DNA from 2 places in the Streptomyces sp. NPDC001407 genome. Region 1 is predicted to be linked to the other one. Evidence: predicted binding sites of a transcription regulator. Region 1 holds the regulator's gene; the other holds the start of a gene.

What was found. Region 1 encodes HspR, which represses chaperone genes until heat shock. Its sites were predicted from a motif close to TTGAGNNNNNNNNNCTCAA; they were not measured.
Region 2: a site for HspR is predicted at 3,458-3,476, ahead of lon (endopeptidase La). Genes of this name have one in related genera too.

Annotation. Positions count from the first base shown of each region.
Region 1 is NZ_JBIAWF010000019.1:100,189-115,371, forward strand. It holds gene clpB (ATP-dependent chaperone ClpB) at 1-2,549, opposite strand, end outside; gene ACFY1P_RS24640 (TIGR03618 family F420-dependent PPOX class oxidoreductase) at 2,751-3,155, shown strand; gene ACFY1P_RS24645 (hypothetical protein) at 3,252-3,623, shown strand; gene ACFY1P_RS24650 (heat shock protein transcriptional repressor HspR) at 3,702-4,163, opposite strand; gene dnaJ (molecular chaperone DnaJ) at 4,165-5,337, opposite strand; gene grpE (nucleotide exchange factor GrpE) at 5,380-6,021, opposite strand; gene dnaK (molecular chaperone DnaK) at 6,018-7,880, opposite strand; gene ACFY1P_RS24670 ((Fe-S)-binding protein) at 8,158-10,422, shown strand; gene ACFY1P_RS24675 (YIP1 family protein) at 10,630-11,562, shown strand; gene ACFY1P_RS24680 (phosphoribosyltransferase) at 11,666-12,163, opposite strand; gene dcd (dCTP deaminase) at 12,205-12,780, opposite strand; gene ACFY1P_RS24690 (hypothetical protein) at 12,891-13,085, opposite strand; tRNA gene ACFY1P_RS24695 (tRNA-Gly) at 13,341-13,414, shown strand; gene ACFY1P_RS24700 (hypothetical protein) at 13,485-13,625, shown strand; gene ACFY1P_RS24705 (hypothetical protein) at 13,626-14,468, shown strand; gene ACFY1P_RS24710 (hypothetical protein) at 14,461-15,183, shown strand, end outside.
Region 2 is NZ_JBIAWF010000001.1:314,747-329,929, forward strand. It holds gene ACFY1P_RS01445 (helix-turn-helix domain-containing protein) at 1-209, opposite strand, end outside; gene ACFY1P_RS01450 (hypothetical protein) at 381-971, shown strand; gene lon (endopeptidase La) at 1,042-3,435, opposite strand; gene ACFY1P_RS01460 (rhomboid-like protein) at 3,852-4,688, opposite strand; gene ACFY1P_RS01465 (spermidine synthase) at 4,890-5,579, shown strand; gene ACFY1P_RS01470 (response regulator transcription factor) at 5,670-6,407, shown strand; gene ACFY1P_RS01475 (HAMP domain-containing sensor histidine kinase) at 6,404-7,579, shown strand; gene ACFY1P_RS01480 (multifunctional oxoglutarate decarboxylase/oxoglutarate dehydrogenase thiamine pyrophosphate-binding subunit/dihydrolipoyllysine-residue succinyltransferase subunit) at 7,820-11,638, shown strand; gene fxsT (FxSxx-COOH system tetratricopeptide repeat protein) at 11,719-14,745, opposite strand; gene ACFY1P_RS01490 (HEXXH motif domain-containing protein) at 14,807-15,183, opposite strand, start outside.

The DNA.
Region 1 (15,183 bases):
ATCGCCCGCGCGAGGCGGTCGCCGATGGCCGTCTGCACCAGGCGGCGCAGCGGGCGCGCGCCGTAGGTGAGGTCGGGTGCGGCCCCGTCCGGGGCGTCGGGGCTCTGGCCGAGGGTGGCCAGCCAGCGCAGGGCGGGTTCGGTGACGTCGAGGGTGAGGCGGCGGTCGGCGAGGCGCCGCTGGAGGTGGGCGATCTGGATCCCCGCGATCCGCTCCAGCTGGCCCACGCCCAGGGCGTGGAAGACCACGAGGTCGTCGAGGCGGTTGAGGAATTCCGGCCGGAAGGAGGCGCGGACGGTCTCCAGCACCCTCTCCTTCTTCTGGTCCTCCTTGAGCAGCGGGTCCACCAGATAGGTGGAACCGAGGTTGGAGGTGAGGATCAGGATGGTGTTGCGGAAGTCGACCGTGCGTCCCTGGCCGTCGGTGAGCCGTCCGTCGTCGAGGACCTGGAGCAGGATGTCGAAGACCTCGTGGTGGGCTTTTTCGACCTCGTCCAGGAGGACGACGGTGTAGGGGCGGCGGCGGACGGCCTCGGTGAGCTGGCCGCCCTCCTCGTAGCCGACGTAGCCGGGCGGGGCGCCGACGAGGCGGGCCACCGAGTGCTTCTCGCTGTACTCGCTCATGTCGATGCGGACCATGGCCCGCTCGTCGTCGAAGAGGAAGTCGGCGAGGGCCTTGGCGAGCTCGGTCTTGCCGACGCCGGTCGGGCCGAGGAAGAGGAAGGAGCCGGTGGGCCGGTCGGGGTCGGCGATGCCCGCGCGGGAGCGGCGCACGGCGTCGGAGACGGCCCTTACGGCCTCCTCCTGGCCGATCAGGCGCTTGCCGAGCTCGTCCTCCATGCGCAGCAGCTTCTGCGTCTCGCCCTCCAGCAGGCGGCCGGCCGGGATGCCGGTCCAGGAGGCGACGACGTCGGCGATGTCGTCCGGGCCGACCTCCTCCTTGACCATGAGGTCGCGGGTGGCGGCCTCCTGCTCGGCCTCGGCCTCCGCCTCCGCTGCGGCCGCGAGCTCGCGCTCCAGGCCGGGAATCTCGCCGTAGAGCAGCTTGGAGGCCGTGTCGAAGTCGCCGTCGCGCTGGGCGCGCTCGGCCTGGCCGCGCAGGTCGTCCAGGCGCTCCTTGAGCTCACCCACCCGGTTGAGGGACTGCTTCTCCTTCTCCCAGCGGGCGGTCAGGCCCCGCAGCTCCTCCTCCTTGTCGGCGAGGTCGCGGCGCAGCTTCTCCAGGCGCTGCTTGCTGGCCTCGTCCACCTCCTTGGAGAGCGCGAGCTCCTCCATCTTCAGCCGGTCGACGGCGCGCTGGAGCTCGTCGATCTCCACGGGGGAGGAGTCGATCTCCATGCGCAGCCGGGAGGCGGCCTCGTCGACGAGGTCGATGGCCTTGTCGGGCAGGAAGCGGGAGGTGATGTAGCGGTCGGAGAGGGTGGCGGCGGCGACCAGGGCGGAGTCGGCGATCTGGACCTTGTGGTGGGCCTCGTAGCGGCCCTTGAGGCCGCGCAGGATCGCGATGGAGTCCTCCACGGAGGGCTCGGCGACCAGCACCTGCTGGAAGCGGCGCTCCAGGGCGGGGTCCTTCTCGATCCGCTCGCGGTACTCGTCCAGCGTCGTCGCGCCGACCATGCGCAGCTCGCCGCGGGCGAGCATCGGCTTGAGCATGTTGCCCGCGTCCATGGCGGAGTCGCCCCCGGCGCCCGCGCCCACGACGGTGTGCAGCTCGTCGATGAACGTGATGATCTGGCCCTCGCTGGACCTGATCTCGGCCAGGACGGTCTTGAGCCGCTCCTCGAACTCGCCGCGGTACTTCGCGCCCGCGACCATCGCGCCGAGGTCGAGCGAGACGAGCCGCTTGTTGCGCAGCGACTCGGGCACGTCGCCCTTCACTATCCGCTGCGCGAGGCCCTCCACGACGGCGGTCTTGCCGACGCCCGGCTCGCCGATGAGGACGGGGTTGTTCTTCGTGCGGCGGGAGAGCACCTGCACCACGCGGCGGATCTCGGCGTCCCGGCCGATGACCGGGTCGAGCCTGCCCTCGCGGGCCGCGGCGGTGAGGTCCTGGCCGAACTTCTCCAGCGCCTTGTACGTACCCTCCGGGTCCGGCGAGGTCACGCGCTGCCCGCCGCGGGCCGCCTCGAAGGCCGCCAGCAGCTTCTTCGCGGACGCGCCCTGCCGCTCCAGCAGCTCACCGGTGCGGCCGCCCTTGGCGGCGAGGCCGATGAGCAGGTGCTCGGTGGAGATGTAGGTGTCGCCCAGCTCGCGGGCGCGCTGCGAGGCGTCGGCGATGACGGCCAGCAGCTCGCGGTTGGGCTGCGGCGGCGCGACCGTCGAGCCCTGCGCGCTCGGCAGCCCGGCGAGCTCCCGCTCGGCGCCCGAGCGCAGCGCCGCGGCGTCGGCCTCGACGGCGGCGAGCAGGTCCATCACGTTTTCGTTGTCCTGGCCGGCGAGGAGGGCGAGCAGCAGGTGCGCGGGTGTCATATCGGCATGCCCTGCCGACACGGCCCGCTCACTGGCACCGCTCAGCGCCTCACGGCTCTTGTTGGTCAGCTCGGCATCCACGACTGTGCGCTCCTCCTCCGTACTGCTCCGCCGACTGTCCTGCTGAAGTCGGCGTGCGATAAGTTGAGCCTACTCCACTCAACTCTGCGTTGGCCAGCAGCTCCCGCCCCGTTCCATGCTCCGCCTGCGGGCGCCCACCCGCACGCGCGTACCCGGCCCGCTCCCCGCTTCGTCCGAGCGGGCCGCGGCTACGCTTCCCGCATGGCTCACGATCTGCGCAACCTCTCCCCCGCCTACGTCGAGTTCTGGCGGGAGCGGCACATCTGCACCCTGACCACCACGCGTCCCGACGGCAGCCCGCATCTCGTGCCCGTGGGGGTCACGTTCGATCATGAGGCCGGGATCGCCCGGGTCATCACCAACAAGGACAGCCGCAAGATCGCGAACATCCTGGCCGCCGGGCCGGACGGTGCCCGGGTCGCGGTGTGCCAGATAGGCGAGCGGCGCTGGGCCACGCTGGAGGGGGTCGCCGTCGTGCGCACCGAGCCCGAGGCCGTCGCGGACGCCGTCGCGCGGTACGCCGAGCGGTACGGCCGCACGCCCGCACCCAACCCCGACCGCGTCCTCGTCGAGATCACCGTCACCAAGGCGCTGGGACTGGCCTGAACCGTCCACGGTTGGCCCTGTGCTGATGCCGCGCGGCGCGGGCACTCGTACCGTCGGGATGACGGTCGTCTCGACGGCAAGAGGAGTACCCACGTCATGAGCGGCGCCGAGAGCGCGGATCACGTCAGCGTCCATCTGACCGGCTGCGGACACCAGGACGCGGGCGCGGTGTTCCGCGCCCTGGAGGCCGCGTTCCCCGAGGGCGCCGGGCCCCCGCGCAGCGAGACGAAGGCGGCGGGCCCGGAGCACCCCATGGTGTGGTGCATGGTCGTCGACGCCCGCACCCGCCGCGCGCCGTCGAAGGGCGCGCCGGTGCCGCTGTCCGGCCCGGTCGACGTCGACCTCTTCGGCGCCGCCGACCCCGTGCGCCAGGTCGGCGAGGAACTGGCCGCGGCCTTCACCGTGGAGAGCCGCGGGACGGTCCCGGGCGAACACGAGCTGGAGGTCCGCCTCCGCCTCACCGGCTGAAGCCGGCCTCCGGAGAAGACCGAGAAGACCGAAGGGGCCCGGAGAGCGGTCGCTCTCCGGGCCCCTTCACTTCACAGCTCAGCCCTGGTCGCGCCTGGGGCGCCAGACCACGAGCGCGCTCGTCTGCTGCACGTCCTGGTACGGGACCAGGTCGCGGCGGTAGGAGGCGTGCACCGCGGCCTCGCGCTGCTGCATGGCCGTGGCGGCGCCCTCGACCGCGCCCTGGAGCTCCGCGATGCGCGCCTTGAGGGCGGACACCTGGTTCTCCAGCTCGATGATGCGCTTGATACCGGCGAGGTTGATGCCCTCGTCCTGGCTCAGCTGCTGGACCTGCCGCAGCAGCTCGATGTCGCGCGCCGAATAGCGCCGGCCGCGCCCGGCCGTGCGGTCCGGGGAGACCAGGCCGAGCCGGTCGTACTGCCGCAGCGTCTGCGGGTGCAGGCCCGACAGCTGCGCGGCCACGGAGATGACGTAGACCGGCGACTCGTCGGTCAGCTGGAAAGGCTGTGCTGGTTCGAAACGCCGTCGTCGGCCGTCCATCTCATGCTCCCTTCGCGGCCTGGAACAGCTCGGCCCTAGGGTCCTCGCCCGCCGTCGCCTCGCGGTACGCCTCGAGGGCGTCCCGCGCCTTGTCGCCGAGCTCCTTCGGCACGGCCACCTCGACGGTGACCAGGAGGTCGCCGCGGGTGCCGTCCTTGCGCACCGCGCCCTTGCCCCGGGCGCGCATCGTACGGCCGTTGGGCGTGCCCGCCGGCAGCTTGAGGGTGACCGCGGGGCCACCGAGCGTCGGCACCTTCACCTCGCCGCCGAGCGCCGCCTCCGCGAAGGAGACCGGCACGGTGACGGTGAGGTTGTCGCCCTTGCGCCCGAAGACCGGGTGGGTGTCGACGTGGACGACGACATACAGATCGCCGTTCGGCCCGCCGCGCTCGCCCGGGGCGCCCTTGCCGCGCAGCCGGATCCGCTGGCCGTCGGAGACGCCCGCCGGGATGCGGACCTGCATGGTGCGGGAGGACGTGGCCCGGCCGCTGCCCTTGCAGACGTCGCAGGGGTTCTCGGGGATCAGCCCGCGGCCCTTGCAGTCGGGGCAGGGGTCGGTCAGCGAGAAGCCGCCGCCCGAGCCGTGCGACACCTGGCCGGTGCCGACGCAGGTCGGGCAGACCCGCGGCGTGCCGTTCTTGTCGCCCGTGCCGGAGCACGTCTTGCACGCCGCCGAGGAGGACATCCGCAGCGGGACCGTGGCCCCGTCGACCGCCTCGGTGAAGCTGAGCGAGACCTCGGACTCGATGTCCTGGCCCCGCCGCGGCTGCGTACGCGTGCCGCCGCCGCGGTTGAACAGGCCGCCGAAGACGTCACCGAGACCGCCGCCGAACCCACCGGCACCCGCCCCGCCCTGGGCGCCCCCGAAGAGGTCGCCCAGGTCGAAGTTGAAGGAGCCGCCGCCCGCGCCGCCCGGCCCGGGACGGAAGCCGCCGCTGCCGAAGAGGGCGCGTGCCTCGTCGTACTCCTTGCGGCGCTTGGGGTCGGCGAGGACGTCGTTCGCCTCGGAGATCTCCTTGAAGCGCTCCTCGGCCTTGGCGTCGCCCTTGTTGGCGTCCGGGTGGTTCTCGCGTGCGAGCTTCCGGTACGCCTTCTTGATCTCGGCCTCGGTGGCGTCCTTGGGCACGCCGAGGACCTTGTAATAGTCCTTCTCGACGAAGTCCTTGGTGCTCATCCCCGGCGTCCCTCCTTCCGGTCACTGCGGTCGGTCATAGCGTCAGCCCTTGTCCGGGCCACCGCTCTCCTCGGCCTCGTCGCCCTCGCCGTCGCCCTTCTGCGCGCCCGGCTGGGGCTCGGCGACCGCGACCCGCGCGGGGCGGATCGTCCGCTCGCCGATCCGATACCCCGGCTGCAGAATCTGCACGCACGTGGTCTCGGTGACGTCCGGCGCGTAGCTGTGCATCAGCGCCTCGTGCACCAGCGGGTCGAAGGGCTCGCCCTCCTTGCCGAACTGCTGCAGGCCCATCTTGGCGACGACCGTCTCCAGCGACTCGGCGACGGACTTGAAGCCGCCGACGAGCTCGCCGTGATCACGGGCGCGGCCGATGTCGTCGAGCGTGGGGAGGAGCTCGGACAGGAGGTTCGCGACCGCGATCTCCTTGACCGTGACCCGGTCCCGCTCCACCCGGCGGCGGTAGTTCTGGTACTCGGCCTGGAGCCGCTGGAGGTCCGCCGTGCGCTCGTTGAGCGCCGACTGGGCCTGGTCCAGCTGTGCCTGGAGCCCTACCTCGACCAGTTCTTCCCCGGCCGGGGCCGGGCCCGCCTGGTCGGCGGACCCGGCGCCCTGCGCCGCGTCTTCGGGGGTGGCGTCGGAGGGGACTTCAGGCTTCTCGTCGAAACCCGGGGTCTCCTCGGTCACGCCGCACCGCCCTTGGCGTCCTTGGGCTTCTCGTCGTCGACGATCTCGGCGTCCACGACGTCGTCCTCGGGCTTGGCCTGGCCGGCACCGGCGGCACCCTCGGCGCCGGCGGCGCCCTGGGCGGCCTGCGCGTCGGCGTACATCGCCTGGCCGAGCTTCTGGCTGACCGCGGCGACCTTCTCGGTCGCGGTGCGGATCTCGGCCGTGTCCTCGCCCTTGAGCTTCTCCTTCAGCTCACCGACGGCGGTCTCGACCTCGGTCTTGACCTCGGCCGGGACCTTGTCCTCGTTGTCCTTGAGGAACTTCTCGGTCTGGTAGACGAGCTGCTCGCCCTGGTTGCGGGTCTCGGCGGCCTCGCGGCGGCGGTGGTCCTCCTCCGCGTACTGCTCGGCCTCCTGGCGCATCCGGTCGACCTCGTCCTTGGCGAGCGAGGAGCCGCCGGTGACGGTCATCTTCTGCTCCTTGCCCGTGCCCAGGTCCTTCGCGGTCACGTGCATGATGCCGTTGGCGTCGATGTCGAAGGAGACCTCGATCTGCGGGACGCCACGCGGGGCCGGCGGCAGGCCGGTCAGCTCGAACATGCCGAGCTTCTTGTTGTACGCCGCGATCTCGCGCTCGCCCTGGTAGACCTGGATCTGCACGGACGGCTGGTTGTCCTCGGCCGTCGTGAAGATCTCGGAGCGCTTCGTCGGGATCGTGGTGTTGCGCTCGATCAGCTTGGTCATGATGCCGCCCTTGGTCTCGATACCGAGGGACAGCGGGGTGACGTCGAGCAGCAGGACGTCCTTGACCTCACCCTTGAGGACACCGGCCTGGAGCGAGGCGCCGATGGCGACGACCTCGTCCGGGTTCACACCCTTGTTGGCCTCCTTGCCGCCGGTCAGCTCCTTGACGAGCTCGGCGACGGCGGGCATGCGGGTGGAACCGCCGACCAGGACCACGTGGTCGATCTCGGACAGGTTGATGCCCGCGTCCTTGATGACGTTGTGGAACGGCGTCTTGCAGCGCTCCAGCAGGTCCGCGGTCAGCTGCTGGAACTGGGCGCGGGTGAGCTTCTCGTCCAGGTGCAGCGGGCCCTCGGCGGAGGCCGTGATGTAGGGCAGGTTGATCGTGGTCTCGGTGGACGAGGACAGCTCGATCTTCGCCTTCTCAGCGGCCTCGCGGAGGCGCTGGAGGGCCATCTTGTCCTTGGACAGGTCGACGCCGTGGCCGTTCTGGAACTGCTTGACCAGGTAGTCGACGACGCGCTGGTCCCAGTCGTCACCACCGAGGTGGTTGTCACCGTTGGTCGCCTTGACCTCGACGACGCCGTCGCCGATCTCCAGCAGCGAGACGTCGAAGGTGCCGCCACCGAGGTCGAAGACCAGAATGGTCTGGTCGTCCTTGTCGAGGCCGTAGGCCAGGGCGGCGGCGGTCGGCTCGTTGACGATGCGCAGGACGTTGAGGCCCGCGATCTCACCGGCCTCCTTGGTGGCCTGGCGCTCGGAGTCGTTGAAGTACGCCGGGACGGTGATGACCGCGTCGACGACCTTCTCGCCCAGGTAGGCCTCGGCATCCCGCTTGAGCTTCTGCAGGATGAAGGCGCTCATCTGCTGCGGGTTGAAGTCCTTGCCGTCGATGTTGATCTTCCAGTCGGTGCCCATGTGGCGCTTGACCGACCGGATGGTCCTGTCGACGTTGGTGACGGCCTGGCGCTTGGCGACCTCGCCGACCAGCACCTCACCGTTCTTCGCGAAGGCGACGACGGACGGCGTGGTCCTGGCGCCCTCGGCGTTGGTGATGACGGTGGGCTCACCGCCTTCGAGAACACTGACGACGGAGTTCGTCGTACCCAGGTCGATGCCGACCGCACGTGCCATGTCGATTCCTCCAGCTGACTTGAGTGGAACAGACTCAAGGGTGCAACACGGATCTCCGCCTGTCAACGGACATGAGTCGAGGCCACTCAACTCTTATGCGGGTCTTATGCGCAGGGAGAACGGAGTCCCGCCGTCAGGCCGGGTCGGCGCGGGGCCACTTGAGCGACACAGATCACCGGCGGTGCGCCTATATCGGGGGCGCGCGAGTGAGTAGTCTCGTACAGACCGGATAAGTTACTGATTAGTAATTCGCTCTCGCAGGTTCGAGGAGCCCGCCATGCAACTCGCCGCGATCATCGTGGTGCTGGTTCTGACTGCGGTCGCCGTGGCGCTGTTCGGCCGCGCCGTCACGCAGTTCGTCAAGTTCTTCAAGCTCGGCGCCCCGCTTCCGGCCGGTGCCCGCGTCGACGAACCAGGCCGCCGCACGCTCACCGTGGGCAAGGAATTCGTCGGCCACACCAGGATGAACAGGTGGGGTGTCGTCGGCGTCGCCCACTGGTTCGTGGCCGTCGGCTTCCTCACCCTGGGCGGCACGATCCTCACCGCCTACGGCCAGCTGTTCAAGGCCGACTGGACGATCCCGTACATCGGCACCTGGCTGCCTTACGAGCTCTACATCGAGTTCGTCGGCCCGGCGACGGGCCTCGGCGCCCTCGCGCTGATCATCATCCGGCTGCTGAGCCTGCCCTCCCGCGCGGGCCGCAAGTCCCGCTTCGCGGGCTCGACGGCGTGGCAGGCGTACTTCGTCGAGTACGTGATCCTGGTGATCGGCCTGGCCATCTGGGTGCTGCGCGGGCTCGAGGGCTCGCTCCAGGGCGTCGACCACTACGAGGCCGCCTACTTCAGCTCGTACCCGCTGATCATGGCCTTCAAGGGCCTCAGCACGGGCACCCTGCAGAACCTCACGTACCTCGCCGCGATGATCAAGCTCGCCGTGACGACGATCTGGGCCATCACGGTCGCCTCGAACATCGACATGAGCATCGCCTGGCACCGCTTCCTGGCGTTCCCGAACATCTGGTTCAAGCGCGAGTCCAGTGGTGAGGTGGCGCTGGGCGCGCTGCAGCCGATGGTCAGCGCGGGCAAGCCGATCGACTTCGAGGACCCGGGCGAGGACGACCAGTTCGGCGTCTCGCAGATCGAGCACTTCTCCTGGAAGGGCCTGCTGGACTTCTCCACCTGCACCGAGTGCGGGCGCTGCCAGTCGCAGTGCCCCGCGTGGAACACCGGCAAGCCGCTGTCGCCGAAGCTGCTGATCATGGCGCTGCGGGACCACTCGCACGCCAAGGCCCCCTATCTCCTCGCCGGCGGCGGCAAGGACATGGAGGGCACCGAGAAGGCCACCGCCGAGCAGCTCAAGGACGTCCCCGCGGCGGCCCTGGCCGAGGCGGAGCGGCCGCTGATCGGGACGCTGGAGGAGAACGGCGTCATCGACCCCGATGTCCTGTGGTCGTGCACCACCTGCGGTGCCTGCGTCGAGCAGTGCCCCGTCGACATCGAGCACGTCGACCACATCGTCGACATGCGCCGCTACCAGGTGATGATCGAGAGCTCCTTCCCGTCCGAGGCGGGCACGATGCTCAAGAACCTGGAGAAGAAGGGCAACCCCTGGGGCCTGGCCAAGAAGCAGCGCCTGCAGTGGACCAAGGAGGTCGACTTCGAGGTCCCGGTCGTCGGCAAGGACATCGAGGACCTCACCGAGGTCGACTACCTCTACTGGGTCGGCTGCGCCGGTGCCCTGGAGGACCGGGCGAAGAAGACCACCAAGGCCTTCGCCGAACTCCTGCACATCGCCGGCGTGAAGTTCGCCATCATGGGCGGCGACGAGAACTGCACCGGTGACTCCGCCCGCCGCCTGGGCAACGAATTCCTCTTCCAGCAGCTCGGCCAGCAGAACGTCGAGATGCTCAACATGGCGTTCGGTGAGGACGCGGAAGAGGGCGTGAAGGTCGAGAAGGCGAAGAAGAAGATCGTCGCGACCTGCCCGCACTGCTTCAACACCATCGCCAACGAATATCCGCAGCTCGGCGGCGAGTACGAAGTCATCCACCACACCCAGCTGCTCCAGCACCTCGTCGACGAGGGCAAGCTCGTCCCCGTCACCCCGGTCGAGGGCCTGATCACGTATCACGACCCCTGCTACCTGGGCCGCCACAACAAGGTCTACACCCCGCCGCGCGAGATCATCGCGAAGGTGCCGGGCCTGCGCAACGAGGAGATGCACCGCCACAAGGAGCGCGGCTTCTGCTGCGGCGCCGGCGGCGCGCGCATGTGGATGGAGGAGCGCATCGGCAAGCGCATCAACAACGAGCGCGTGGACGAGGCCCTGTCCCTCAACCCGGACATCGTCTCCACCGCCTGCCCCTTCTGCCTCGTCATGCTCACCGACTCCGTCAACGGCAAGAAGAACGAGGGCAAGGCCAAGGAGTCCATCCAGGTCGTCGACGTCTCCCAGCTCCTCCTCGAATCGGTCAAGACACCGGTCGAGCCCGAGGGCGACGGCGAGACCGCTGACGCACCCGAGCCCGAGCCGGTGAAGTAGCCGACTCGTACGCATCGCGTATTCCTGACGACGGCCGGTCCCCGCGTGACACCGCGGGGACCGGCCGTCCGCCGTCCCACACCTCACCGGGCCCTGACTTTTCCCCTAAGGGATGTCACAGGACAGCAGCAATGCCGGGGCCGATTCCCCGCCCCCGGCGCCGGGCCTGCCGGGAGCGGGTACGTTCGAAGCGTGGCTGGATTCAGGATGGGACGCGGACGGGACTCACACGACCCCGGTCCCGCGCGGCAAGGACAGCGCCCCGGGCAGCAGTACCAGGCCCCGTACGGCGGTCGGACCGACGCTCAGGGCGGCGGTCGGCAGTGGCAGCAGCCACCGGCGTACGACGAGCCGGAGTATTTCGGCGGCCCGCAGCAGGGCCACGCCCCGTACGGCCCGAACCCGGGCCAGGGCGACCCGTACTACGGCCGCGGCGCGGACGATCCGGGCCACACCCAGCAGTTCGCCTTCGGCGAGGCACCGGACGCGTACGGCCCGTACGGCGGCGACCCCTACAACGGCGGTCCGCAGCAGGGCTCGTACAACTCGGGCGACACCTACCGCGCCGGTCAGGCCCCGGCTCCCGCGCCGCCCGCCGGGCCGCGCCTGCCGTGGAAGGAGCTGCTGAAGGGCATCGTCCTGCGGCCCTCCGCCACCTTCTGGCAGATGCGGGACCACGCGGTGTGGGTCCCGGCCGTGCTCGTCACCTTCGGCTACGGCCTGCTCGCCGTCTTCGGCTTCGACAAGGCCCGTGAGGACGTCCTGCACGCCACGCTCGCGAACAGCATCCCGTGGGTGCTGATGACCGGCGTGATCGTCGTGATCTCCGGCCTGATCCTCGGTGCCGTCACCCACACCCTCGCCCGGCAGCTGGGCGGCGACGGCATCTGGCAGCCGACGGTCGGCCTGTCGATGCTGATCATGTCGATCACGGACGCGCCGCGGCTGCTCTTCGCGATGTTCCTGGGCGGGGACAGCACGGTCGTCCAGGTGCTCGGCTGGGCGACCTGGCTGGCGGCGGCCGCGCTGTTCACCTCGATGGTGAGCAAGTCGCACGACCTGCCGTGGCCGAAGGCGCTGGGCGCCTCGGCGATCCAGCTGATCGCCCTGCTGTCGATCATCAAGCTGGGCACGCTGTAGCGGCTGCCGCTCGGCATGAGGAGCATGGGGAAGGGCCCCGGTCGCTGCACTTCGCGACCGGGGCCCTTCCCTGTGCGTTCACGCGTTCACGCGCGTGGCGGACCTACGCGTCGAGGACCTGGCCCTCGCGCCGGACGACCGGCGGCTCCACGCTCCACGGGAAGTTGATCCACTCGTCGGTGCGCTTCCAGACGTACTCGCAGTCCACCAGGGAGTGCGACTTCTGGTAGATCACGGCGCTGCGCACCTCGGCGACCGTGCCGAGGCAGAAGTCGTGGACGAGCTTGAGCGTCTTGCCCGTGTCGGCGACGTCGTCGACGATCAGGACCTTCTTCTGCGAGAAGTCGATCGCGTTGGGCACCGGAGCGAGCATCACCGGCATCTCCAGCGTGGTGCCCACGCCGGTGTAGAACTCCACGTTGACCAGGTGGATGTTCTTGCAGTCCAGCGCGTACGCCAGGCCACCCGCGACGAAGACGCCGCCGCGTGCGATGGAGAGGATGATGTCCGGCTCGTAGCCGTCGTCCGCGACGGTCTGCGCCAGCTCACGGATGGCCTGCCCGAAGAGGGGGTAGGTCAGATTCTCGCGCTTGTCACTCACTGTTGCTGTTCGCCTTGTCCCTGCTCAGACCGTGTGCGGTCTCAGACCTGTGTGCGGTGAAAGTTCTGGAAGGACCGCGAGGGCGTCGGCCCGCGCTGGCCCTGATAGCGGGAGCCGTGCTTCGCGGACCCGTAAGGATGCTCGACGGGTGAGGTCAGCCGGAACATGCACAGCTGCCCGATCTTCATCCCCGGCCACAGCTTGATCGGCAGCGTGGCCATGTTCGACAGCTCCAGCGTCACATGCCCCGAGAAGCCGGGGTCGATGAAGCCGGCCGTCGAGTGCGTCAGCAGGCCGAGCCGGCCGAGGCTGGACTTGCCCTCCAGACGGGAGGCCACGTCGTCGGGGAGCGTGATGACCTCGTACGTCGAGGCGAGCACGAACTCACCGGGGTGCAGGATGAACGCCTCGTCGCCCTCCGGCACCACCTCACGGGTGAGGTCCGCCTGCTCGACCGCCGGGTCGATGTGCGGGTACCGGTGGTTCTCGAACACCCGGAAGTAGCGGTCCAGCCGCACATCGATGCTCGAGGGCTGCACCATCGATTCGTCGAACGGGTCGATGCGCACCCGTCCGGCGTCGATCTCGGTCCGGATGTCCTTGTCTGAGAGAAGCACGGGTCGAGGATACGCGGAGAAGACGGACAACGCGGGCCCGGTCCGAATGGACCGGGCCCGCGAGGTGCTCAGCACTCCTTGATCACCGCTTTGGGATCACTGCTTCGGGATCACCGCTTCTGGACCGCCACCGGCACGGAATGCCGCAGCCTGGCACAGCGCGGGCAGCGGAGCAGCCGTCCCGGGCCGAGCCGGCCGGGACCGAGGTTCTGCATCGGGAACGAAGCGGTGCTGAACACGTGCCCTTCGGCACAACGAACGACGGTGCGCTCCATCGAGCTCCCTTTCCCCATGGTGTTGCTCATGCGTGCCTCCGGCACGACATGAAAGACAAAAGCCACATTAGGGGATGCATCCCAGCGACCCGCACCCGGCACTCCCGGCCGCCCCCGCCGACTTGTCGTCCCCCACCGTACGCCCCAACTCCCGCACACCGAGGCCGTGTCCCCACCGCCTTCACCAACCCCGCCAAAGCGGGGAAGACCCACACGGCACGTGCGCCGGGGGTCTTCGATGGGGTAGAGTGTGCGACGATACGACGCTCCGGAACGGGCGTCCGCGCGGGTGTAGTTTAATGGTAGAACATGAGCTTCCCAAGCTCAGAGCGCGAGTTCGATTCTCGTCACCCGCTCCACGAGAAAGCCCCAGGCCATCGGCCCGGGGCTTCTTTGTTTACCCCGTCCTGCGGGCCCTCGCTCGACGACGTGCCGGAGCCGCACGAGGCCACGGTGATCGCCCTGACCGGCAACGGCGGCACGAAGTCGTGGTTCCACTATTCCGTCGGGAACTCGTGTGGCCACAAGTGGATTTACCTCCGCGTCCACGGGACGAAGGCCGCAGGCTGAATGCCACCCGAGGAACCCTCACCAGCGCCCGAAGCTCAGCCTCCGGCCGGTGAGGCCCCGGAGCCGACCGCGGCGGTCGACGATGCTCCGGAGGCGGCAACCGAGTGGGAGGCCGATGCGGCCGAGAGTGCAGCCGAAAAGTACGGCAACAGCGCGCTGCGCGACGGCCCCAGCTACCAGGTGGAGCTCGACGACCAGCTGGGGACACGCGGCCTGGACCACTCCGAGCATGACAAGCTCCGGCTCACCCGGACCAACGAGCTGAGCGAGGCGCAGGCCCGCGAGGTCGTCGGGGTCCGTGACGCGATCAAGCTCGACGAGGGTCGCATGGTGACCAAGGTGATCACGCCCGAGCGCGCGGAACGCTACCTGGAGAACTTCACACCGCTCGACGAGAACGACAAATTCAGACCCGTCGAGTTCGGCGGCTCCATCGCGCGCGGCTGTGACACCGCCGACCTGCGCAGTATGGACCAACTGCGCGATGGGCTCGCTCTTGACGATGGCGGCGTGGGCTGGTCGCCTGTCCCACCGGGCGCGTCCGAGGCGTACCAGCTGCGCTTCCCGGCACCGCACGACATGCGTGCCGAGCCGTCCCTCGGCGCCGTCGGCGACAAGGAGTGGGCCAACCACGTCGCCGGCATGGCCGGCCAGAGCGAGGGATTGGCCTGGGAAGACCCGTTCCTCGGCACCGGCTACACCGGCGGGGGTGTCCCGGAGTGGATCGCCGAGCCCACCAGCTTCCCTCACCATGCTGAGATCTGGCTCATGCATGCCGACGGCACCGAAGAGGCCATCGGCTTCTTCGACAAGAACGAAAGGCTGTGGAATTACTATGGCTGACCCAGTGGGCCCCCCCTCCCCGGTCAAGGGCGAGGTCGCCGTCTTCCACGATGAGCCCTACCGGGCCCGTGGCGCCGTGGGCCTGTGGCCGTGCGTCGAGCTGCTGCCCGAGCCCGGGCGCCCCACACCCGAAGGGGTCGCGCCGCGCGAGTCCGCCGACGGGTCGGTGGGATACCCGGTTCCGCTGGAGAGTCTGGAAGCCTGGTACGCCGTGACGTGGACGTTCCGCTGGCGCGGCGAGCTCTTCGAGTGCACCGCCGCCACGCCCGCCACGCTCTCGGGCAATTACCTGGGCTCCGACGAACACTTCGCCAAGGAGCACCTCAAGCGCCGGGTCATCGGCTACCGCGGGGTCTTTCCGCGCGACGAGGTCACTGAGCTGGAGCAGCACCGCAAGGATCTCCTCCAGCCCCGGCACGCTCTGGTGCGGCGTCTGGACGAGGTCGACCATTTCCGCCCCAAGGCATATGCGGTTCACCACGGCCGGACGTATCCGGCCGCTGCCGAGGCCGACGCGTCGGGCCTCATCGCTCTGACCACCGGGGATGAGCGGCCTGAGGATCTCATCGCCGATCCCCGGGACCCGAGCGGCGAGCGCTTCCTGGCCGCCCCGGAGCAGTTGGACGCCTGGTACCGGATCCACTGGACCTTCCGCTGGCGGGGCGGCCCCTTCGACGCCGTCGGGACGGTGGACGGCAGGGTCAAGGGCGTCTAC
Region 2 (15,183 bases), on a different contig from region 1:
GTGCCCGTGGTCACCGTGCGCGGTCCGACCGCGTCGACCATGTCGAGCGGGGCGCCGAAGCCGAGCATCACCTTGACCACGCCGTCGGGCACCACGAGCCGGCGGCGCGGGCCGCGGGCCCCGAAGTGGAAGCCGCGGTAGCCGAGGACCGATCCGCGCAGCTCGGCGGCGGCCGGGGCGCTGCGGACCAGTTGCTGTGACGCGGCCACGACTCCCCCACCCGGTGCGCGCCTATGGCATCCGCTTCACGGTACGCGCGTGCGCGCCGGAACCAAGGCGGGAATCCGGTCGCTTTCCTACAATCCACGCCGTCGCCCGGCCGCCAGACTCGGCGTCGCGGGCATGGGCATGCCCGCGACATCCGAGGGGAAGGGAACACCGTGACCACTCACCGCATCAGAACGAAACGCCTGCTCGCCGTGCCCGCGTGCATGGCGCTGGCGCTCACCGCGGGCCTCGGGGCCTCGCACGCCACCGCGGCCACTTCCGGCCGTTACGCGGCCCAGGCCGAACACGCGGGGCTGACGGGCGCGCAGTCCGTCGCGCTCCAGAAGGACGTGGACCGCTATGTCGCCCAGACGGGCGGCAAGCAGGTCTCCGCCAACAGGGTCGACGTACCGGGCGGCTTCGTGCTCGTGGCCGTACCGGGCGAGAAGTACGCCCGCGACCTGCGCACCACCACGCACCCGACGAGCGCGGCCGACTGCGACCCCTACAACTTCTGCGGCTGGCCGAAGTCGTACTACGAGGGCACGGTGTGGGAACGCTCCAAGTGCGGCGTCTACTGGGAGATCCCGAACGGCTGGAACAGCGGCGGTTCGTGGTGGAACAACCAGTCGAAGGGCGTCGTCGCCAAGATGTACGGCAAGAGCCACAACTGGGTCTACTCGACGCCGCCGGCCCAGGTGGGCAACGGCTCGTACGACGCCACCGCCGACTGGCACCCGGTCTGGTACGTGAAGGCCTGCTGACCCACGCGGGCGGGGAAGGCCGGCGAGGCCCCTGTCACGGGGGCAGGGGCCTCGCCGGCCGCCGCTCCGGCTACGCCGCCATGGCCACCTGGGCGGAGGCCGGCTGGAGGGCGAGTTCCAGGACCTGGCGGACGTCCGCGACCGGGTGGACGTCGAGCGTTGCGAGGATCTCCTCCGGCACGTCGTCCAGGTCGGGTTCGTTCCGCTTGGGGATGACGACCGTGGTCACCCCGGCCCGGTGCGCGGCGAGCAGCTTCTGCTTCACGCCGCCGACGGGCAGCACGCGGCCCGTCAGCGAGACCTCGCCGGTCATCGCCACGTCGGGGCGTACCTGGCGGCCGGAGAGCAGGGAGGCCAGGGCCGTCGTCATCGTCACGCCCGCGCTGGGGCCGTCCTTGGGGACCGCGCCCGCGGGGACGTGCAGGTGGACGCCGCGCTCCTTGAAGTCGCCGACGGGGAGCTCCAGTTCGGCGCCGTGGGAGCGGAGGAAGGAGAGCGCGATCTGCGCGGACTCCTTCATCACGTCGCCCAGCTGGCCGGTCAGGGTCAGGCCGGCGGCGCCGGTCTCGGGGTCGGCCAGTGACGCCTCGACGAAGAGGACGTCGCCGCCCGCCCCGGTGACCGCGAGCCCGGTCGCCACGCCCGGCACGGCCGTGCGCCGCTCGGCCGGGTCCTGCGCGGATTCCGGCGTGTGGTGCGGGCGGCCGATCAGGGCGCGCAGGTCGTCGGCGCCCAGGGTCACGGGCAGCTCGCGCTCGCCCAGTTCGTGCTGGGCGGCCACCTTGCGCAGCAGCCGGGCGAGGGCGCGCTCCAGGGTGCGTACGCCCGCCTCGCGGGTGTACTCGCCGGCCAGCTTGCGCAGCGCCTCGTCCTCCAGACTCACCTCGTCGGCCGCCAGTCCGGCGCGCTCCAGCTGCCGGGGCAGCAGGTGGTCGCGGGCGATGACGACCTTCTCGTCCTCGGTGTAGCCGTCGAGGCGGACGAGCTCCATGCGGTCGAGGAGGGCCTCCGGGATGGAGTCGAGGACGTTGGCCGTGGCCAGGAAGACGACGTCCGAGAGGTCGAGTTCGACCTCCAGGTAGTGGTCGCGGAAGGTGTGGTTCTGCGCCGGGTCCAGGACCTCCAGGAGGGCGGCCGCCGGGTCGCCGCGGAAGTCCGAGCCGACCTTGTCGATCTCGTCCAGGAGGACGACCGGGTTCATCGAGCCCGCCTCCTTGACCGCGCGGACGATCCGGCCGGGGAGCGCGCCGACGTACGTGCGCCGGTGGCCGCGGATCTCCGCCTCGTCACGCACACCGCCGAGGGCGACCCGGACGAACTTGCGGCCCATCGCGCGGGCCACGCTCTCGCCCAGCGAGGTCTTCCCGACGCCGGGCGGACCGACGAGCGCGAGCACCGCGCCCCCGCGCCGCCCGCCGATCACGCCTAGCCCCCGGTCGGCGCGCCGCTTGCGCACCGCCAGGTATTCGGTGATCCGTTCCTTGACGTCGGCGAGGCCCGCGTGGTCCGCGTCGAGGACGGACTTGGCGCCGGGGATGTCGTAGGCGTCCTCGGTGCGCTCGTTCCAGGGCAGTTCGAGGACGGTGTCGAGCCAGGTGCGGATCCAGCCGCCCTCGGGGCTCTGGTCGGAGGCCCGCTCCAGCTTCTCGACCTCCTTGAGCGCGGCCTCGCGGACCTTTTCCGGCAGGTCGGCGGCCTCGACGCGGGCGCGGTAGTCGTCCGGCTCGCTCTCGGGGTCGCCGCCCAGGTCCGCGAGCTCCTTGCGGACGGCCTCCAGCTGGCGGCGGAGCAGGAACTCGCGCTGCTGCTTGTCGACGCCCTCCTGCACGTCCTTGGCGATCGACTCGGCGACGTCCTGCTCGGCGATGTGCTCGCTCAGCCAGGTGACGGCGAGCCGCAGCCGGGCCACCGGGTCGGCGGTCTCCAGCAGCTCGACGCGCTGGGCGACGCTGAGGAACGGGGAATAGCCGGAATTGTCGGCGAGCTGGGCCACGTCGTCGAGCTGTTGGACGCGGTCCACGACCTGCCAGGCGCCGCGCTTGCGGAGCCAGCTGGTGGCGAGCGCCTTGTACTCCTTCACCAGCTCGGCGACCGCGCCGGGCAGCGGGTCGGGCACGCTCTCCTCGATCCGGGTGCCCTCGACCCACAGCGCGGCACCGGGCCCGGTCGTGCCCGCCCCGATCCGGACGCGCCCCAGCCCCCGGATGAGCGCCCCGGGGTCCCCGCCGGAGAGCCGCCCGACCTGCTCCACCCGGCCGAGGGTGCCGGTGCCGGCGTACGAACCCTCGACGCGCGGCACGAGCAGCACCTGCGGCTTGCCGTCCCCGGCGGCGGCCTGCGCGGCCTCGACGGCGGCCCGGACCTCACCGTCGGAGAGGTCTAGCGGCACGACCATGCCGGGCAGCACGACCTCGTCGTCGAGGGGCAGGACGGGCAGGGTGAGCGGTGTGGACGTGAAAGCCATGATCTCCCCTTCGGCAGGCAAGTTGAGCTATGTCGACTCAATGCGTGGCGCTGCGCGGATGTTCCCGGGGGGTGTTCGCTGTGAGCGATCACGCTGCCGCTGGGGGGCGGGGCGCGCTTTCGCCTGCGGCGGGCTTTGTTCCCCAGCCCCGCCCCTTCCCGGAACTGGGGCTTCGCCCCAGACCCCGGACCGCGCTGGCGCGCGGTGTCCTCAAACGCCGGACAGGCTGAAATTGCGCACCCACATCAGCCAAATCAGCCCGTCCGGCGTTTGAGGACGAGCGCCGCAGGCGCTGCGCGTCAGCCGACGTACCCCGCACATCGGGGTCTGGGGCAGCGCCCCCCACGCGGCGGAGCCACACATCAGATGCAGCCGGGAAGGGGCGGGGCAGGGGAAAAGCCCGCCGCAGGCGTGCGTCAGCCCCGCCCCGGGACCCGGTCGCGGATGAACGGGCCGCACGCCATCCCCGTGAGCAGCGCTATCGGATGGCCCCAACTCGCCAGCGGATCCGCGAATTCGATCAAGTCCTGCGCGCAGAGAAGGGCCGCGAATGCGAGGAGTGCCCAGCCCACTGGCCGGCGGAGGAGGACGGAGAGGGCGCCCACGGAGGCCATCACGCCGAAGCTGATGCCGTAGTCCAGCCGGTGCAGCGACGCCTCCGGCAGGCGGCCCGCCGCCACCGCGCCGGCCACCGGGAGCTCGGTGGCGAGGGTGGCCAGGACGTGGCCGAGGAGGAAGACCCCGGCCGTGCGGGCGGGGCCCGTGCGGCGTTCGAGCGAGCTGAGGACGACGGCGAAGAACAGCCCGTAGAGCGAATAGAGGCCGCCCGCCACCCACAGGGCACTGGCGACGAGGACGACGAGGGGCTGGTCGGCGAGGTGGGCGGCGTCGGTGCTGGAGTCGCGCAGGAGCTGGTTGACGGTCGCCTCGTCGCCGAGTTCGGCGAAGAGCGCCGTGCCGAGCAGCACGAGGCCGTAGACGAAGGTGAAGGGCGTGCCGGTGGGCGTCGGCAGGATCCGCCGCAGCCACCCCGCCCAGCGGGCCGGCGCGAAGCGGGACAGGGACAGCCGCTCCGGCGGTGCGGAAGCGACCGGCTCGCGCGGCGACGGCAGGCATACAGGCACAGACGCCGGCACAGACGCGGGCACAGCCACCGGCGCGGGCGCGGCCACGGCCGCCTCGGCGGCGGGCTCGGTCCCCGGCCCGGGGGCGCGCCCGCCGCCGGGAGACATCTCGGGGTCAACCACGGTCACTCGGCCAGGCCCCTTTCCGGCGGCTGCGCGATGGATCAGCGGGCGGGCCCTGCCCCGGGCCTCACTCTCCGCCCTCACTGTGAACATTAAGGTCCCCAGTGGCCCGGCAAATCAACCTCTGGCCGTGACTCCGGTCACGGCTCTCAACCGAAGATCCGTCCGCTGCGTCCGCCGGGCTCCCGACCTACGGAAGGCCCTGCCATGACCGATCAGGATGTCCGTCACGAATCGCCCGTCACCGTGGACCGCCGCGAGGGACCGCACGGCGAGGTCGTACTGCGCCGCAGGGGCGAGGTCTACGAGATCATCGCCAACGGCTGCTTCCTGATGGACACCTCCGACGGCCGCTCCGAGCGGCTCCTGGTCGACGCCGCCCTGGCCGCCCTGCCCGCCGGGCGGCGGGATCCGGCGGTGCTGATCGGCGGCCTGGGCGTCGGCTTCTCGCTGGCGCGGGCGGCCGAGGAGCCGCGCTGGGGCCGGATCGCCGTGGTGGAGCGCGAGGCGGCGGTGATCGACTGGCACCGCACCGGCCCGCTCGCCGCGTTCTCGGCGCGGGCGCTGGCGGATCCCCGTACGGAGATCGTGCACACGGACCTCGTGCGGTACGTACGAACGGCCCCCGTCACCTACGACGCGCTGTGCCTGGACATCGACAACGGCCCCGGCTGGACCGTCACCGAGGACAACGGCGGGCTCTACTCCCCCGCCGGGCTGCTGGCCTGCCACGACCGGCTGGCGCCCGGGGGCGTGCTGGCCGTGTGGTCGGCGCGGCCGTCGGAGACGTTCGAGGAGGCGCTCCGGAATGCCGGGTTCGAAGGGGTAAGGACCGAAGAGATCACCGTTGCCCGGGGCGTCCCCGACGTAGTCCACCTCGCGCTTCGTGCCGCGTAGCCGTCCCCAGCCACCTGCCCGTACTCTGCTTGCCACAGCCGCAGGACTGTGTGGAGAAGCAGGCCACGGAAGACGCTAGGGGCGGGGCGCATGGAGCAGACACACATCGGCCCGAACGGTGCCGCAGCCTCCGCCGGGGCACAGCGCCGGGTGCTCGTCGTCGAGGACGACCGGACCATCGTCGAGGCCATCGCGGCCCGGCTGCGGGCCGAGGGCTTCCAGGTGCGGACCGCGGGCGACGGCCCGGCGGCCGTCGACGCCTCCGAGGCGTGGCAGCCGGACCTGCTGGTCCTGGACGTGATGCTGCCGGGCTTCGACGGCCTGGAGGTGTGCAGACGGGTGCAGGCCCAGCGGCCGGTGCCCGTGCTGATGCTCACCGCGCGCGACGACGAGACCGACATGCTGGTCGGCCTGGGCGTGGGCGCGGACGACTACATGACCAAGCCCTTCTCGATGCGGGAGCTGGCCGCGCGGGTGCACGTGCTGCTGCGGCGGGTGGAGCGGGCGGCCCTCGCCGCGCACACGCCGCGCACCGGCATCCTGCGCCTGGGCGAGCTGGAGATCGACCACGCGCAGCGCAGGGTGCGGGTGCGCGGCGCGGACGTGCACCTGACCCCGACGGAGTTCGACCTGCTGGTCTGCCTGGCGAACACCCCGCGCGCCGTCCTCTCCCGCGAGCAGCTGCTCGCCGAGGTGTGGGACTGGGCGGACGCCTCGGGGACGCGGACCGTGGACAGCCACATCAAGGCGCTCCGCCGGAAAATCGGCGCGGAGCGGATCCGTACGGTCCACGGGGTCGGCTACGCGCTGGAGACCCCGGCGGCATGAGCGGCGGGACGGGCGGCGGGCCGGAGCGCACCGCCGGTGCCGGGGGCCCCGTCCGGGCCCGGGCGGAGGGCCCGCAGGACCGTCCGGTGCCGCCCGGCGGCCTGGGCGGCCGCGTCTGGGAGGCGCTGCGGCCCCTGGATCCCTACCGCTCGGTGAAGGCGGCGCTCGGCGCGCTGGTGATCGGGTCGGTGGTGATAACGACCTTCCTGGTCTTCGTGGCGCTCCACTCGGCGACCGAGCTCCGGGTGATCACGGTCTTCTCGATCATCGCCTCGCTGCTGATAACGCAGTTCGTGGCGCACGGGCTGACCGCGCCGCTGGACGAGATGACCGAGGTCACCCGGGCGATGGCGCAGGGTGACTACACCCGGCGGGTGGGGGCCGGGCGGCGGGACGAGTTCGGCGATCTGGCCACGGCCTTCAACCGGATGGCGGCGGACCTGGAGGCGGTGGACACCCACCGCAAGGAGCTGGTCGCCAATGTCTCGCACGAGCTGCGCACCCCGATCGCGGGGCTGCGGGCGGTGCTGGAGAACGTGGTGGACGGGGTCTCGGCCGCCGACCCGGAGACCATGCGCACGGCGCTGCGCCAGACGGAGCGGCTGGGCCGGCTGGTGGAGCAGCTGCTGGACCTCTCGCGGCTGGACAACGGGGTGGTGCCGCTGCACGCCCGGCGCTTCGAGGTGTGGCCGTATCTGGCGGGGGTGCTGAAGGAGGCGGGCATGGCCAACGGCTCGGGCTCCTCGCCGCACGCCCGCAAGGACGTCCATCTGCACCTGGACGTGTCGCCGCCGGAGCTCACGGCGCACGCCGACGCGGAGCGGCTGCACCAGGTCGTGGCGAATCTGGTGGACAACGCGGTCAAGCACAGCCCCCCGCACGGCCGGGTCACGGTGCGGGCGCGCCGGGGCGAGGGCGCGCAGTCGCTGGACCTGGAGGTGCTGGACGAGGGGCCGGGCATCCCGGAGGCCGAGCGGCACCGCGTCTTCGAGCGTTTCAACCGGGGCGGCTCGGGTCAGCAGGGGCCGGGCAGCGACGGCGGTACGGGGCTGGGGCTGGCGATCGCGCGCTGGGCGGTGGATCTGCACGGGGGAAGCATCGGCGTGGCCGAATCCCCTCAGGGCTGCCGCATACAGGTCACCCTTCCGGGCGGACCTCGCGATCAAGGTTGACGTAGGGTCGGTGGCGGAGGCACACATTCGAGGGAGTGTGGGGCACGCTCAAGCGAACCCTGATTCCCCCGGGGACTACGGAACCCCGTGTGTTTCCCGCCAAGTCATGCCTCGAAACCCTTCGATGAATGTGACTTGCGCGACGACTGGCCCGGGTGGCCTGCATCATCGGTACAGACAGGCGTAGCCTTTATTTCCGCTGTCCATCACCTTGTGAAGCGGAAGAGGGCGGTTGCCGCCGTGTCGCCACAGTCCCCCAACACCTCGAGCGTCTCGACCGACCAGGACGGGCAGGGCAAGAGCCCTGCCGACGTCTTCGGTCCCAATGAGTGGCTCGTCGACGAGATCTACCAGCAGTACCTCCAGGACCCGAACTCGGTCGACCGAGCCTGGTGGGACTTCTTCGCCGACTACAAGCCGGGTCAGACGGCGGCCGCGCCGCCACCGGGCCTGACCGGTAGTGCCCCGGCGCCCGCTGCCGCGCCTGCGGCGCAGGCTGCCCCCGCCGCGCAGCCCGCGGCCGCAGCTCCGGCTGCCCCGGCAGCCCAGCCCGCCGCGGCGAAGCCCGCGGCCCAGGCTCCGGCTGCGCAGCAGCCGACTCCCTCTGCCAAGCCGGCGGCTGCTGCCGCCAAGGCAGCTGAGCCGGCGAAGCCCGCAGCCGCGAAGGCCGCCGCGCCGGCCGAGCCCGCCAAGGGCCCGGAGTACGTCCCGCTGCGCGGCCCCGCCGCCGCGGTGGCGAAGAACATGAACGCCTCGCTGGAGCTGCCGACGGCCACGTCCGTCCGCGCGGTCCCGGTGAAGCTGCTGTTCGACAACCGCATCGTCATCAACAACCACCTCAAGCGCGCCCGCGGTGGCAAGGTCTCCTTCACGCACCTCATCGGCTTCGCCATGGTGCAGGCGCTGAAGCTGATGCCGTCGATGAACTACTCCTTCGCGGAGAAGGACGGCAAGCCGACCCTCGTCAAGCCCGAGCACGTCAACCTCGGCCTGGCGATCGACCTGGTGAAGCCGAACGGCGACCGCCAGCTCGTGGTCGCGGCCATCAAGAAGGCCGAGACGCTCAACTTCTTCGAGTTCTGGCAGGCGTACGAGGACATCGTCCGCCGCGCCCGCGTCGGCAAGCTGACGATGGACGACTTCACCGGGGTCACCGCCTCGCTGACGAACCCCGGCGGCATCGGCACCGTGCACTCCGTGCCGCGCCTGATGCCCGGCCAGGGCCTCATCATCGGCGTGGGCGCCATGGACTACCCGGCCGAGTTCCAGGGCACCTCGCAGGACGCCCTGAACAAGCTGGGCATCTCCAAGGTCATGACGCTGACGTCGACCTACGACCACCGGGTGATCCAGGGCGCCGCCTCCGGCGAGTTCCTGCGGATCATGAACCAGCTGCTGCTGGGCGAGAACGGCTTCTTCGACGACATCTTCGAGGCGCTGCGCATCCCCTACGAGCCCATCCGCTGGCTCAAGGACATCGACGCCTCGCACGACGACGACGTCACCAAGGCCGCCCGGGTCTTCGAGCTGATCCACTCCTACCGGGTCCGCGGCCACGTCATGGCCGACACCGACCCGCTGGAGTACCGCCAGCGCAAGCACCCCGACCTCGACATCACCGAGCACGGCCTCACCCTGTGGGACCTGGAGCGGGCGTTCGCGGTCGGCGGCTTCGCGGGCAAGTCGCTGATGAAGCTGCGCGACATCCTCGGCGTGCTGCGCGACTCGTACTGCCGCACCACCGGCATCGAGTTCATGCACATCCAGGACCCCAAGCAGCGCAAGTGGATCCAGGACCGGGTCGAGCGCGGGCACTCCAAGCCGGAGCGCGAGGAGCAGCTGCGCATCCTGCGCCGGCTGAACGCCGCCGAGGCGTTCGAGACCTTCCTCCAGACGAAGTACGTCGGCCAGAAGCGGTTCTCCCTGGAGGGCGGCGAGTCCGTCATCCCGCTGCTGGACGCGGTGCTGGACGCGGCCGCCGAGTCGCGCCTGGACGAGGTCGTCATCGGCATGGCCCACCGCGGCCGGCTGAACGTGCTGGCGAACATCGTCGGCAAGTCGTACGCGCAGATCTTCCGCGAGTTCGAGGGCAACCTCGACCCGAAGTCGATGCACGGCTCCGGCGACGTGAAGTACCACCTGGGCGCGGAGGGCACCTTCACGGGCCTGGACGGCGAGCAGATCAAGGTCTCGCTGGCCGCCAACCCCTCGCACCTGGAGACCGTCGACCCGGTCGTCGAGGGCATCGCGCGGGCCAAGCAGGACATCATCGGCAAGGCGGGCACGGACTTCACCGTCCTCCCCGTCCAGCTGCACGGCGACGCGGCCTTCGCGGGCCAGGGCGTCGTGGCCGAGACGCTGAACATGTCGCAGCTGCGCGGCTACCGCACCGGCGGCACCGTGCACATCGTGATCAACAACCAGGTCGGCTTCACCGCGCCGCCGGAGTCCTCGCGCTCGTCGATGTACTGCACCGACGTCGCCCGGATGATCGAGGCGCCGATCTTCCATGTGAACGGTGACGACCCGGAGGCCGTGGTCCGCGTCGCGCGGCTCGCCTTCGAGTTCCGCCAGGCGTTCAACAAGGACGTCGTCATCGACCTGATCTGCTACCGCCGCCGGGGCCACAACGAGTCGGACAACCCCTCGTTCACCCAGCCGCTGATGTACGACCTGATCGACAAGAAGCGCTCGGTGCGCAAGCTCTACACCGAGTCGCTGATCGGCCGTGGCGACATCACCCTGGAAGAGGCCGAGCAGGCCCTGCAGGACTACCAGGGCCAGCTGGAGAAGGTCTTCGTCGAGGTCCGGGACGCCGACGCGGCCCCCGCGGCCTACGAGCCGGTGACCGAGCTGCCGCAGTTCCCGGCCCCGGTGAACACCGCGATCTCCCAGGAGGTCGTCAAGCGGATCGCCGAGACGCAGGTCAACGTGCCGGAGAACGTCACGGTGCACCCGCGCCTGGTGCCGCAGCTGCAGCGCCGCGCCGCCAGCATCGAGGACGGCACGATCGACTGGGGCATGGGCGAGACCCTCGCCTTCGGCTCGCTGCTGATGGAGGGCGTCCCCGTCCGGCTCGCCGGCCAGGACTCCCGCCGCGGCACCTTCGGCCAGCGCCACGCGGTGCTCGTCGACCGCGAGACCGGCGAGGACTACACCCCGCTGCTCTACCTCTCCGAGGACCAGGCCCGCTTCAACGTCTACGACTCGCTGCTCAGCGAGTACGCGGCGATGGGCTTCGAGTACGGCTACTCCCTGGCCCGCCCGGACGCGCTGGTGCTGTGGGAGGCCCAGTTCGGTGACTTCGTCAACGGTGCCCAGAGCATCACCGACGAGTTCATCTCCTCCTCCGAGCAGAAGTGGGGCCAGACCTCCGGCGTCACGCTGCTGCTGCCGCACGGCTACGAGGGCCAGGGCCCGGACCACTCCTCAGCCCGGATCGAGCGCTTCCTCCAGCTCTGCGCGCAGAACAACATGACGGTCGCCATGCCGACGCTGCCGTCGAACTACTTCCACCTGCTGCGCTGGCAGGTCCACAACCCGCACCACAAGCCGCTGATCGTCTTCACCCCGAAGTCGATGCTGCGTCTGAAGGCCGCGGCGTCGAAGGTGGAGGAGTTCACCAGCGGTTCCTTCCGTCCGCTGATCGGTGACGACACCGTGGTCACCGAGGACGTCCGCAAGGTCGTCTTCTGCTCCGGCAAGGTCTACTACGACCTGATCGCGGAGCGGGCCAAGCGGGGCGCCAACGACACGGCGATCGTCCGTATCGAGCGGCTCTACCCGCTGCCCGGCGAGGAGCTCCAGGCCGAGTTCGCGAAGTACTCGGCGGCGGAGAAGTTCGTGTGGGCCCAGGAGGAGCCGGCGAACCAGGGTGCGTGGCCGTTCATCGCGCTGAACCTGATCGACCACCTGGACCTGGCAGTCGGTTCAGACATCCCGGCCCGGGAGCGGCTGCGCCGGATCTCCCGGCCGCACTCCTCCTCCCCGGCGGTCGGCTCGGCCAAGCGCCACCAGGCGGAGCAGCAGGCTCTGGTCGCCGAGGTCTTCGACATCTGACCCCGGCGCGCAGGCGCTGAGCGAGAAACGCAGGGCCCCCACCGCTTCGGCGGTGGGGGCCCTGTGCCGTGTGCGGCCGCTCAGCCGAGGTAGGGCTCGAAGTCCCAGTACGGGCGGGTGCGCTGGCGGGCGGAGAGGGCGTGCGGGTGCTGGGCGCCCAGGGTGCGGGTGAGCCGCTGGAGGGCGTCCCGCTCGACCTTGGACGCCTCCTCGTGCTCGCGCAGGGCCCGCAGGTCGGCTGCGAGGGCGACCTCGCAGGACAGGGTCAGGGGGTGGTCCTCGCCGAGGGCGTGCCGGGCCCGGCGGAGGGTGTCGCGGCTGAGCTCCAGGGCGGCGTCGAGGCGGCCGTTGAAGTTGCGTCCGGCGGCGGTGTTGAGGGCGCAGCCCAGCACCCAGGGGTGCTCGGTGCCCAGGGTCGCGGAGAGCCCGGCGTAGGCGGACTCGAACATGGTGAGCGCCTCGGCCCGCTCCCCGGACGCCTGGAGGACGAGGCCGGTGTTGGTGAGCATGCCGGTGGTGACGGGGTGGGCGGGGCCGAGGAGGGCGCGGAAGCCTGCCTCGCCCTCGGCGATGAGCTCGCGGGCGTGGCTGAGGTCGCCGTGCTCGCGGGCGTGGTTGCCGTGGTCGACGACGAGGCCGAGGGTGGCGTAGTGGCCCCGGCCGTGCACCTGCTCCATCTGTTCGAGGAGGCCGGCCATGGCGGCGCCCACGTCCTGGAAGCCGCCCGCGCGCCGCTCGCACAGCAGGAGGTTGTGGTGGGCGCGCAGGGTCTGCGGGTGCTGGGGGCCGAGGACCTGGAGGTGCAGCCGCATGCCGAGCTCCTGGCGGGCCAGCGCGTCGCGGTAGCGGCCCATCAGCCGCAGGTCGCGGGCGCAGGCGATGCCGGAGACGAGGGTGGCGGCGTGCCGGGTGCGCAGCAGGGACTCCCGCTTGCGGAGGGTCTCCAGGTCGGCGTCGTACGCCTCGGAGTAGCGGCCCAGCAGTCTGAGGCCGACGCCGAGGTTGTGCTGGGCGTTGAGGGTGAAGTAGTCGTCGGGGCCGAGGAGTTCCTGGGCGGTGCGCAGCACCTCGCGCTGGAGCTGGAGGGCTTCGGTGTACTGGCCGAGGTAGCGCTGGTCAGCGGCGAGGCAGCTGGTGGCGGTCATCAGGGCGGTGCCGTTGGCGGGCTGGGGGCCCGCGGGGGCGCAGGCGCGCAGCCGCTCCAGCAGTTCGCGGTCGAGTTCGTAGGCGGCGCGGAAGACTCCGTACGCCCGGAGGATGTTGCCCTGGCGGACGGTGAGGTCGAGCATGCGGGGGTGCTCGGGCGGGAAGAGCTCGGACCAGCGGGCGCGGACCTGCTCGGCGAGCTCGATGCCGGTGCGGAACTCGCCGCTGCGGTGGCAGTAGTGCAGGCAGTTGAGGACGGTCTCCTGGACCCGCTCGTCGTGGCTGCCGAGGGCGCCGGAGGGCTCCAGGTGCGGGAGGAGCTCGGCGTAGCGCGGCCAGAGCCGGGTGTCCTGGGGGTTGCCGGGGTCGGCGGCGGCGAGCATCCGGCGGACGATGCGCTGGTGTGCCTGGCGCTCCTGGGGGGAGGTGAGGCGGGCGACGATGTCGTGGACGAGCCGGTGCATGTGCACGGACTCCTGCTCGGGGCCGGGCTCGCCGGGGATGGTGCCGCGGGTGTCGCGGGTGAAGACCGAGTAGTTGACGAGGGTGTCGAGCGCCCGGGTCCAGCTGGGCAGGTCGGTGGCGAGCCAGCCGAGGCTCTCGGGCAGTCCGGCGGGCGGGAGGTGGCGGACGAGGCCGAGGGGGATCCGGCCGGGGGCGAAGGAGGTGCACAGCGTGAGGAGCTCCACCGCGTGCGGCTGGGACTCGCGCAGCCGGTTGATCAGTATCGACCAGGAGGTGAGGGAGGAGCGCGGCACTCCGTCGAAGTCGCCCTGCTCGGCGAGGCCGGAGAGCTCGCCGTCGCGGACCAGGCGCAGATAGTCGCCGACGGCCATGTCGGACTCGCCCAGCCAGGCGGCGGCCTGGACGAGGGCGAGGGGGATGTCGCCGAGCTCGGTGGCGACTTCCGCGGCCTCCTCGGCGGTGATGCGGGGTGCGCGGCGCATCAGATAGCCGGTGGACTCGTGCCGCTGGAAGCCGGGGACCTCCAGCGGGGTGGCGCCGTGGGCGGTCCAGCTGCGGTTGCGGGAGGTGATCAGCACATGGCCGGGGCCCTCGGGGAGCAGCTCGTGGGCGCCGTCGATGTCGTCCCAGCCGTCGAAGATCAGCAGCCAGCGGCCGTAGGGCTCGCCGCGGCGCAGTGCCTCGCGGACGGCGCGGATGCGCTCGCCGGGCTCGGAGCCGCTGGTCAGGCCCAGTTCGGCGGCGAGTTCACCGAGCCGCTCGCGCTGGGTGCCGCGCATGTCGGAGTTGACCCACCAGATGACGTCGTAGTCGGAGCTGAAGCGGTGGGCGTACTCGGCGGCGAGCTGGGTCTTGCCGATGCCGGACATGCCGAGCAGCGCGCAGACGGCGGTGCCCTGCTCGGCGTCGGTCAGCCGCTGCTGGAGCTGGTTGAGGAGCTCGTCGCGGCCGGTGAACCGGGCGTCGCGGCGCGGCACTTCGCCCCAGACGGCCGGCGGGTCGTTGGGGTAGCGGGTGCCGGGGCCCGCGGGGATGCCGCGGCGCGGTGGGCCGGGCGGCAGGCCGAGCCGCGCGAGGAGGCGCCGCTCGGCCTCCTGGGCGCCGATGCCGTAGAGGTCGGCGGCCTCCAGGACGGCGGTGGCGGTCGGCAGGGCGCGGTTGGTGAGGCTGACCGCGGCGAACCGCTCGGCGTGGTCGGCGACGACGCCGCGCAGGGCCTCGTCCCATTCGCCGTCGCGGCGGGGGCCCAGCTCGAAGAACCAGTCGCTGAGGACGAGCAGCAGCCGCCCGGAGGCCAGCAGCAGGTCCTCCAGGGCCCTTTCGAGGGGGACCTCCCGGCGTGGGTCCCAGCGGTGCAGGCTGACCCGGTGCCCGTGGCTCTCCAGCCGGTGCCGGATCCAGGTGGCCCAGGGCCGGTGGAAGCCGGCGAACACGACGACGAAGTGCTCGCCCTCGGGCCCCGGCCCGCTCGGCGCGGCACCGGTTCGCTCACTCATGCGCACGTCCCCTCACTGCTCCGCGCCGCGGCGGCCGGGATGGACCGACACAGCACCAAGATTACCGTACGTCACCGAAAGGTGACGGTCCGCCGATCACTACCGCCCGCCCGGCGGTCCGTCCCAGGCCCGCGTGGTGTGCCCGCATTTCTCTCGCGAACTCCACGCCCGCGGGGGTGAGTTCATTGGATTCAAGCAGGATGGGCAGGGCTTCCGCGACCTGTCGGCGGTAGGAATCGTGCCGGGCGCGCGCAGCACCCCGGACGCCGGCCGGGAGCCCCGCGCGCCCCGCGACGCGGCCCCAGAAGTCGGCGAGCGCCAGGTGGGCGTAGGTGCCCTGGAGGACGCCCGCGAGCGGGCGCGGATCGGTGCGCCAGGCGACCTTGTAGGCGGCGTACGGGCCGGCGTGGTGCAGCGGCAGCAGGTCGTGCAGGACCG